Regions from separate parts of the Streptomyces sp. NPDC017940 genome, predicted to be linked through region 1. Evidence: riboswitches for the same ligand, from Rfam matches in the RefSeq annotation. Region 1 holds a riboswitch; the other holds the start of a gene.
The links. A riboswitch is a leader RNA that binds a small molecule or an ion and turns the genes downstream of it on or off. The one in region 1 is predicted to bind S-adenosylmethionine.

Region 1 (4,812 bases):
CCCCTGCGAGTGCAAGCGCCTCTCCCGGATCCCCGGAGCGCTCCGGACTCGTCCGCGGGCGCGCGGGCACACGCGAGGGGCCCGTACCCCCATGGGATACGAGCCCCTCACGATGCTTGCCTCGGTGGTCGGTCGCGCCGAGCTAGACGGCGAGCTTGACCATGTCCGCCTGCGGACCCTTCTGGCCCTGCGAGATCTCGAACTCCACTCGCTGACCTTCTTCCAGGGTGCGGTAGCCGTCCATCTGGATCGCGCTGTAGTGGACGAAAACATCCGCACCACCGTCGACCGCGATGAAGCCATATCCCTTCTCCGCGTTGAACCACTTGACGGTGCCCTGAGCCATGCCTAACTCCCCTATTACTGGCCCTTGCGCAGGACCGCACTTCGCGGACCCGGGTCAGACCTCACCCCCTACGGGTTGGGGGTGTGCGCCGGAACGCGTCGACCGCGGCTGAATGTATCTGTCCAACTGCCGTCTGCAACAGGTCAATCGGACGAGAATTCTGGGCAGGACTGTTCTCCGATATGCGGAGAATTCATCGGAGTTCAGGGCAAGTCGGGCCGGGCAAAAGCCACATAAGGCTTGAATGGGCCGGGCACTTTGGCTGCTTCTTGTCGGCCCGAGGCCGACTTCGCCTATCCGCCGGGCACCGCCCGGGGCGGGAATCGAAGCTCCATTCCCAACTGTACCGCGCTCAATCACACAGAATTGCCCCCTCCGCTTCTCTCGCGGAGGGGGCAACACCGGTGACGCCGCGTGCCGGTCAGCAGCCGCCGGCGACGGCCGGGATGATCGAGACGCCCGCGCCGTCCGGCGTGGCCGTCTCCAGGCCCTGCTCGAACCGCACGTCGTCGTCGTTGACGTACACATTCACGAACCGCCGCAGCTTGCCCTGGTCGTCCAGGACCCGGGCGGCGATCCCGGTGTGCTTCTTCTCCAGATCGGCGATGACCTCACCGAGGGTGCCCCCCTCGGCGACGACCTCGGCCTGGCCACCGGTGTAGGTACGAAGGATGGTGGGGATGCGAACGCTGACGCTCATGGGGTTCACCTCTGAGGGACGGGGAGTGGGGCGCCCCTGGAAGGGGCGCGGGGAACTGCGCGCGGACGGACCACGGCCGCCCGTCGGCGACGACGATCAGGCCCTACGGCGTCCGACCGACGAGCCCGGCGGAGCGAAACGCGTCGAGGCTCGGCGGAATGGTCGCCGTGACCTGCGAAGTCTCAGCGACAGCGTCAAGCGTCTTCAGACCGTCCCCGGTGTTGAGCACGACGGTGGTGAGGGAAGGATCGATCAGCCCCGCCTCGACCAGCTTCCGGGTGACCCCCACGGTCACCCCGCCCGCCGTCTCGGCGAAGATCCCTTCCGTGCGGGCGAGAAGCTTGATCGCGTCGACGACCTGCTCGTCGTCGACGTCCTCCACCGCGCCGCCGGTGCGCCGCGCGATGTCCAGGACGTAGGGCCCGTCGGCCGGGTTGCCGATGGCGAGCGACTTGGCGATGGTGTTCGGCTTCTGCGGGCGGACCACGTCCTGCCCGGCCTTGAACGCCGCCGACACCGGCGAGCAGCCCTCCGCCTGGGCACCGAAGATCTTGTACGGCTTGTCCTCGACCAGGCCGAGCGCGATCAGCTCCTTCAGACCCTTGTCGATCTTCGTGAGCTGGGAGCCGGAGGCGATGGGGATCACGAGCTGGTCGGGGATCACCCATCCCAGCTGCTCGCAGATCTCGTACGCGAGGGTCTTGGAGCCCTCGCCGTAGTAGGGCCGCAGGTTGACGTTGACGAAGCCCCAGCCCTCGCCGAGCGGGTCGCCGATGAGCTCGGAGCAGAAACGGTTCACGTCGTCGTAGTTGCCCTCGATGCCGACGAGCTCACCGCCGTACACCGCGGCCATGACGACCTTGCCCTGCTCCAGGTCGTGCGGGATGAACACGCAGGAGCGGAAGCCCGCACGGGCGGCGGCGGCGCCCACGGCCCCCGCGAGGTTGCCCGTGGAGGAGCAGGACAGGGTGGTGAAGCCGAAGGCGCGGGCGGCTTCGAGGGCCTGGGCGACGACGCGGTCCTTGAAGGAGTGCGTGGGGTTGCCCGAGTCGTCCTTGACGAACAGCCTCCCCGGCTCGACACCGATCTCACGGGCGAGGTTGTCGGCCTTGACGAGCTTGGTCCAGCCCGGGTTGAGGTTCGGCTTGTCGGCCACGTCGGCGGGGACCGGCAGCAGCGGGGCGTAGCGCCAGATGTTGGCCGGACCGGACTCGATCTTCCTGCGCAGGGCCTCCGGGTCGCCGAGCGGCAGGTCGTAGGCGACTTCGAGCGGTCCGAAACACTCGGCGCAGGCGAAGATCGGACCGAGGTCGAAGCGGGTTCCGCACTCGCGGCAGGAGAGGCCGGACGCGGGCCCGAGATCGACGGCGGGAGTCCCGGTGGCGGCGGTGGCGCCGGCGGCGGGGGAGGTTTCGACAGTCTGCACAGCCATGGAGGCGAGGCCCTTTCTCCTCATCTTCCTCGCGACGCATCTCGCCGCGAGACGGAATTGGCACCTTCCCGAGCCGGGAGCCTCGCGACGCCGGATCCGATGGATCGCGTACGAGACCGACTGGGTGGTTGCCGGGGCTTCAACGGGCCGTATCCCTCTGCCCCTCTGGATGAGCGGTATGGCGCCGGGCGCAGAACGCCCGGGGCATTTGTGACGCGACGGCCACCGACGTGCGATGGTCATGCGCGTTGTCCAAGACTGTAACCGAAGCCCTGGACGCTTGAGATAGTCGTCCGTAGCGCGAGATGGATCACAATCGGGAGGACCGCGCGTGCTGGAAGAGGTCGAGCGCTGGCTGAGCAGGCGTTCCTGGTCCGTCGCCGACCGCCCGCCCTCCGCCCTCCTGGCCGCCAAACGGGCAGCGGGCACCTCGGTGAGCGTGGTGCTGCCCGCTCTCGACGAGGAGGGGACCGTCGGCGCCATCGTGGCCGAGATTCGCCGCGCGCTGATGGAGCGGACACCGCTGGTCGACGAACTGGTGGTGATCGATTCCGGTTCGGGCGACCGCACGGCGGAGGTCGCCGCGGCCGCCGGCGCCCGGGTCGTGCACCGGGACGAGATCCTGCCGCGCCTGCCCGCGCTGCCCGGCAAGGGCGAGGTCCTGTGGCGGTCCCTCCTGGTCACCCGCGGTGACGTCGTCGCGTTCGTCGACGCGGACCTGAAGGAGTTCTCGGCGGACTTCGTCTCCGGCATCGTGGGGCCGCTCCTCACCGAGCCCGACGTGGACTTCGTGAAGGCGATGTACGACCGCCCCCTCGGCACGGCGGCCGGACAGGGCGGCCGGGTCACCGAGCTGATGGCGCGCCCCCTCCTGAACATGCACTGGCCGCAGCTCGCCGGGTTCGTGCAGCCGCTCGGCGGCGAGTACGCGGCCCGCAGGTCGCTCCTGGAACGCCTGCCCTTCCCCGTCGGGTACGGGGTCGAGCTCGGTCTGCTCGTGGACGCGCTGCACACCGCGGGCCTCGACGCCCTCGCGCAGGTCGACGTCGGCGTACGCGTCCACCGCCACCAGGACGGGCAGGCCCTCGGACGGATGGCGGCGGCGATCTACCGCACCGCGCAGCTGCGGCTCGCCCGCGCCCATCTCGTACGCCCCGAGCTGACCCAGTTCGTCCGGGGCGAGCACGGTTTCGAGCCGCGGACGCACCCCGTGGACACCGAGGAGCGGCCACCGATGGCCCAGGTCGCGGAGTACGCGCGGCGCAGGGTGGCCTGAGCAGGCAATTCTCGGCGCGGCCCGCCCCGGCGGACCCGACGGGGATGTGACGTCGGCCGCCCGCACGTTTGAGCGTTTCCGTCAGCGGCTAGGTTCGCCACATGGTCTCCGAGCACGCAGCCGCCCAGGTCCTCGTCGCGTCGAACCGCGGCCCGGTGACGTACTCCCTCGGCGACGACGGGACGCTCGACGCCAAACGCGGCGGCGGCGGCCTCGTCTCCGGGCTCAGCGCCATCGGTGACGACGCCGACGCCCTGTGGGTGTGCTCGGCGCTCGGCGACGGCGACCGGGAGGCCGTGCGGCGCGGGGTCGGCGAGCCCGGTGTGCGCATGCTCGACATCGACGCCGCCGTGCACGCCGACGCGTACAACGGCATCGCGAACTCCGTGCTGTGGTTCGTGCACCACATGCTGTACCAGACACCGCTCGAACCCGCCTTCGGTCCCGAGTTCCGGGCGCAGTGGGCCGCGTACGAGACGTACAACCGGGCCTTCGCCGAGGCCCTCGCGCGGGAGGCGGCGCCCGGCGCGGCCGTCCTCGTCCAGGACTACCACCTGACGCTGGTGCCCGGCATGCTCCGCGAGCTCCGTGATGACCTGCGCATCGGCCACTTCTCGCACACGCCCTGGGCGCCCGTCGACTACTTCCGGCTGCTGCCCGACGACATCGCCGAGCAGGTCCTGCGCGGGATGCTCGGCGCGGACCGGCTCGGGTTCCTCACCGGGCGGTGGGCCGACGCCTTCACCGACTGCTGCGTGGCGCTCCTCGGCGGTACGACGGGCACGCGCGTCGGCGTGCACGGGCTCGGGGCCGACGCGGACTTCCTGCGGGAGCGGTCGCGCCGGGACGACGTCGAGGAACGCCTTGTGACGCTGCGGGAGCAGATCGGCACGGACGCCTCGGGGGCGGCCCGCAAGGCCATCGTCCGGGTGGACCGCACCGAGCTGTCCAAGAACATCGTGCGCGGCCTGCACGCCTACCGCCAGCTCCTCGACGACCGGCCGGAGTGGCGCGAGCGGGTGGTGCACGTGGCGTTCGCCTACCCCTCGCGGCAGGAC
Region 2 (4,812 bases), on a different contig from region 1:
CTCGCCGCGCTCGGCGCCCGGCTCCTGCCCCGCTTCGACGTGCTCCTCGACCATCTGGACCTGGACGCCAGGCTCGCCCGCGCCGACCTGGTCGTCACCGCCGAGGGCGCCCTCGACCACCAGACGCCGCGCGGCAAGGTGCCCGCGGAGGTGGCGCGCCGCGCCAAGCGGTGCGGCAGGCCGGTGCTCGTGCTCGCGGGCACCATCGGCGACGGAGCGCAGGAGGTGCGCGCGCTCGGCGTGGACGCCTACAGCGCGATCCTGCCCGCCCCGGTGTCGCTCACGGAGGCACTGAGCCGGGGCGCGGAGTTCCTCACCGACGCCACCGAACGCGCCCTGCGCATGATCGTGCTGGGCTCCAGGCTGCCGGTTCAGGCCGCGGCGGCACCGGTGGCGGCACCGGTGGCGTCGGTGTCCGGCACACAACGCCCGTCCTCGGTGCGGTAGTTCCAGCGGGCGCCGTCGGCGACCAGTTCCTTGACGGCCCGTACGAACCGCTCCACGTGCTCGTCCGGGGTGCCCGCGCCGAAGCTCACCCGGATCGCGTTCAGGGACCGCTCGCCGGGCGCGGCCTCCGGGGCGCCGCACTCGCCGGGCTCCTCGGACGTGCCGCCGAGCAGGGTGCGCACCAGCGGGTGCGCGCAGAACAGGCCGTCGCGCACCCCGATGCCGTACTCGGCGGACAGCGCGGCCGCGAAGTGCGAGCTGTTCCAGCCGTCCACGACGAACGAGATGACGCCGACGCGCGGCGCGTCGTCCCCGAACAGCGAGAGCACCCGCACCTGCGGCACCTCGGCGAGCCCCGCGCGGACCGTGCGGATCAGGTGCCGCTCCCGCTCCACGAGCGAGTCGAACCCGGCCTCCTGGAGCGCCCTGCACGCGGAGGCGATGGAGTACGCGCCGATGACGTTGGGCGAGCCCGCCTCGTGCCGGGCGGCCGTGTCGTGCCACTCGACGTCCACTCCCCCGTCGGCGCGGCGCGCCACCTTCCGCGAGGCGCCGCCGCCCGCCAGGTACGGCTCGGCCTCCTGGAGCCAGTCGACGCGGCCGGCGAGCACGCCGGAGCCGAAGGGCGCGTACAGCTTGTGGCCGGAGAAGGCGACCCAGTCGACGTCGAGCTCGGCCAGGTCCACCGCGTGGTGCGGCGCCAGCTGGGCGGCGTCGAGCACGATGCGGGCGCCGTGCGCGTGCGCGGCGGCGGCCAGCTCACGCACCGGCCACAGCTCGCCGGTGACGTTCGACGCGCCGGTGACGCACACCAGGGCAGGCCCGTGGGGTTCGCGGTCGGCGAGGGCGCGCTCCAGGGTGTGGACGGCGTCGTCGTGGGTGCGCGGGGCGTCGAGGTAGGTGACGCGGGCGTCGCGCCACGGCAGCAGCGAGGCGTGGTGCTCGGTCTCGAACACGAAGACCTGGCAGTCGGCGGGCAGGGCGGCGGCGAGCAGGTTCAGGGAGTCGGTGGTGGACCGCGTGAACACCACCTGGTCGCCCTCCCGGCACCCGAGGAAGTCGGCGACGGTCCTCCGGGCGTTCTCGAACAGGTCGGTCGACAGCTGCGACAGGTATCCGGCACCGCGGTGCACGCTGCCGTAGTACGGCGCGTACGCGGCCACGTCGTCCCACACGCGCTGGAGGGCGGGGGCGCTCGCGGCGTAGTCGAGGGCCGCGTACGTCACCTCGCCGCCGGTGACGAGGGGAACGGTGACATCGCGGCCGAGGACGGGCAGCGGCGCGGCGCAGGCGGGGTCCGCCGGGTCGGTGGCGGAGCCGGTGGCGGGGGCGGTGGCGACCTGGGCGGCGGGGCGTGCGGACATGACGAAATCTCCCTGCGGGCACGAAGGAACAGCTGCGTAAGATCCCGTGCGGCGGCGAGGACGACGGCGGCGGTGGCCGCGACGGCGCGATCGGCGCTCCGCGTACGGGTGTTGCCTCGACGCGCGGCGCTCTTCGCCGGGCGGAGGGTTCAGGAAAACGGGGCCGGAGGCCCTAGCGCATTCGCTTGCTCACGAGACTGCTCCCTCGACGACCAGGACCCCTGGTGACGCGAGGGGTCCGCGCTTGCGATGAACCTTGCTGTCCACCGCCTGGTCTTCACCCGGGGCACCCCGCCACGGACGGAGGGTTGCCGAACAGCGGGCCGGGGCCGTAGTCGCTGTTACTCATGACCTGCGCAGCATCCTGCCACATGATCTTGCCAACGCAACACCACCGTCCAGAATTCGGACGGCCCCGTCCGCGCGGGCGCGCGTCCGGCGCCCCACCAGGGGCGCGGGGAACTGCGCGACCAGCCACGAAAAAGCCGCAGACGCGTCTGCACAGTTGCTCGGCAGACGCGTCTGCGGCCCTTCGCGGGCCGAGCGCGCAGTTCCCCGCGCCCCTTCAGGGGGGCTACCGGTTGCTGGCGGTGATCCAGCGCGCGAGCGCGGCCTTGGCGGCGCCCGAGTCGATGGCCTCGGCGGCCTTGGCCATCCCGGCCAGGATCTGCTCGGGGAGGGAGCCTTCGCCCTGCCCGAGGGCGACCAGCGCGGCGGCGGAGTTGAGGAGGACCGCGTCCCGCACGGGCCCGGACTCCCCGTCGAGCAACCGCCGGGCGACATCGGCGTTGTAGGCGGCGTCAGCCCCCCTCAGCGCCTCCACCGGCACCAGGTCCACACCGACGTCCCGGGGGTCGAAGGCCTCCTCGCGCACGCCCCCGTCCCGTACCACCCACACCCGGGACGTCGCCGTCGTGGTGAGCTCGTCGAGCCCGTCGTCACCGCGGAAGACGAGCGCGGACGAGCCCCGCTCGGCGAGCACGCCGGCGAGGATCGGCGCCATCCGCGCGTCGGCGACCCCGGTGGCCTGCGCCCGCACCCTGGCGGGGTTGGTCAGCGGACCGAGGAAGTTGAACGTGGTCCGGATGCCCAGCTCGCGCCGCGCGGGCGCCACGTGCCGCAGCGCGGGGTGGAACTTCACGGCGAAGCAGAAGGTGATGCCCGCCTCGTCGGCGACCTCCCGCACCCGCTGCGGGGTGAGCTCCAGATTGACGCCGAGCTTCTCCAGGACGTCGGAGGCTCCGCTAGCGGAGGACGCCGCGCGGTTGCCGTGCTTGACGACCTTCGCACCGGTGCCGGCGACGACGATCGCGGACATGGTGGAGATGTTCACCGTTCTGGCGCCGTCGCCGCCGGTGCCGACGATGTCGACGCTCGGGCCCGGCACGTCGATGACGTGGGCGTGCTCGTACATCGCGCGGACCAGGCCGGAGATCTCCTCGACGGTCTCGCCCTTGGCCCGCAGCGCCACCGCGAAGCCCGCGATCTGCGCGTCGGTGGCCTCGCCGCGCATGATGCGGTCCATGGCCCAGGCCGTGTCGTCCGCGCTCTGGTCGCGCCCGTCGAGCAGCCCGTTCAGTACGTCCGGCCAGGAACGGGCCGCCGCGGTGTCGCCTCCTGCGGGGTGCACAGCGCTCATGGCCGCTCCTGGGTGTCAGACGGGTCTCTCGCGGGATCTCGCGACGAGGGCACCCCGGCACTTGGGGGTGCCCCGCCACCCTATCCAGCCCCGGGGACGGCAAAGAGCCCCGTCCATGCACTGGACGGGGCTCCTGCCGTGGCGACCTTCGGGGTCGGCGCGCGTCGCGGCGCGCGGGGATCAGTGGTGGCCGTGGCCGCTCGTGATCTCCTTGTACTCCTCGGCGGTCGGCTTCGGGATCTGGCTGTCCTCGCCGTAGAAGCCCTTGGAGAGCTTCGCCTTGAGCTTCTGCGAGCCCTTCACCTTGCGCTGCACCCCGTTCTCGTCGACCGTCGGGCCGATCTCGAGCGGCTTGTACTGCTCGTGCGCGGTGAGGGTGTGCAGCTGCTCGGAGTCGAGCGGCTCGTGCACCTCGATGAACTCGCCGTGCGGCAGGCGCTTGATGATGCCGGACTCGCGTCCGTGCAGCACCTTCTCCTTGTCGCGGCGCTGGAGACCCAGGCAGATCCGCTTGGTGACGATGAACGCGATGACCGGTCCGACGAAGAAGGCGACGCGCACGAACCAGGTGATCGTGTTGATCGACAGATGGAAGTGCGTGGCCCACAGGTCGTTGCCGCCACCGACGAGCAGCACGAAGTACCACGTCATCCAGGCGACACCGAACGCCGTGCGGGTCGGGACGTTGCGCGGGCGGTCCAGGATGTGGTGCTCGCGCTTGTCACCGGTGACCCAGGACTCGATGAACGGGTAGACCGCGATCGCGACCAGGACCAGCGGGAAGATGATCAGCGGGATGAAGACGCCGAGGACCAGCGTGTGACCCCAGAAGTTGATCTCCCAGCCGGGCATGACACGGATCAGGCCCTCGGAGAAGCCCATGTACCAGTCGGGCTGCGCGCCGGTGGACACCTGGTCCGGGCGGTACGGGCCGAGCGCCCAGATCGGGTTGATCGTGGCGATGGCGGAGATGGCCGCGATGACACCGAAGACCAGGAAGAAGAAGCCTCCGGCCTTGGCCATGTAGACCGGGAGCAGCGGCATGCCGACGACGTTCTTGTTGGTCTTGCCGGGGCCCGCGAACTGCGTGTGCTTGTGGTAGAAGACCAGGATCAGGTGCGCCACCACGAGGCCGAGCATGATGCCGGGCAGCAGCAGGATGTGGACCGAGTAGAACCGGGCCACGAAGTCGCCGCCGGGGAACTCGCCGCCGAACAGGAACATCGACAGATACGTGCCCACGATCGGCACGGACAGGACCGCGCCCTGCATGAAGCGCACACCGGTGCCGGAGAGCAGGTCGTCCGGGAGCGAGTAACCGGTGAAGCCGGTGAACATGCCGAGGACGAACAGCAGGAAGCC

Region 2: linked by a shared signal. The riboswitch ahead of ACH4DX_RS04285 (aminotransferase class V-fold PLP-dependent enzyme) and the one ahead of thrC (threonine synthase) in region 1 are both predicted to bind S-adenosylmethionine.

The regions. Positions count from the first base shown of each region.
Region 1 covers NZ_JBIRHJ010000006.1:129,778-134,589, reverse strand. Annotated here, with positions in the region: gene ACH4DX_RS21695 (cold-shock protein) at 143-346, opposite strand; gene ACH4DX_RS21690 (ubiquitin-like small modifier protein 1) at 768-1,046, opposite strand; gene thrC (threonine synthase) at 1,150-2,478, opposite strand; SAM riboswitch class I at 2,496-2,654, opposite strand; gene ACH4DX_RS21680 (glucosyl-3-phosphoglycerate synthase) at 2,810-3,754, shown strand; gene ACH4DX_RS21675 (trehalose-6-phosphate synthase) at 3,856-4,812, shown strand, end outside.
Region 2 covers NZ_JBIRHJ010000001.1:1,020,438-1,025,249, reverse strand. Annotated here, with positions in the region: gene ACH4DX_RS04290 (glycerate kinase) at 1-447, shown strand, start outside; gene ACH4DX_RS04285 (aminotransferase class V-fold PLP-dependent enzyme) at 372-1,811, opposite strand; SAM riboswitch class IV at 2,047-2,164, opposite strand; gene trpD (anthranilate phosphoribosyltransferase) at 2,386-3,450, opposite strand; gene ACH4DX_RS04275 (cytochrome bc complex cytochrome b subunit) at 3,631-4,812, opposite strand, start outside.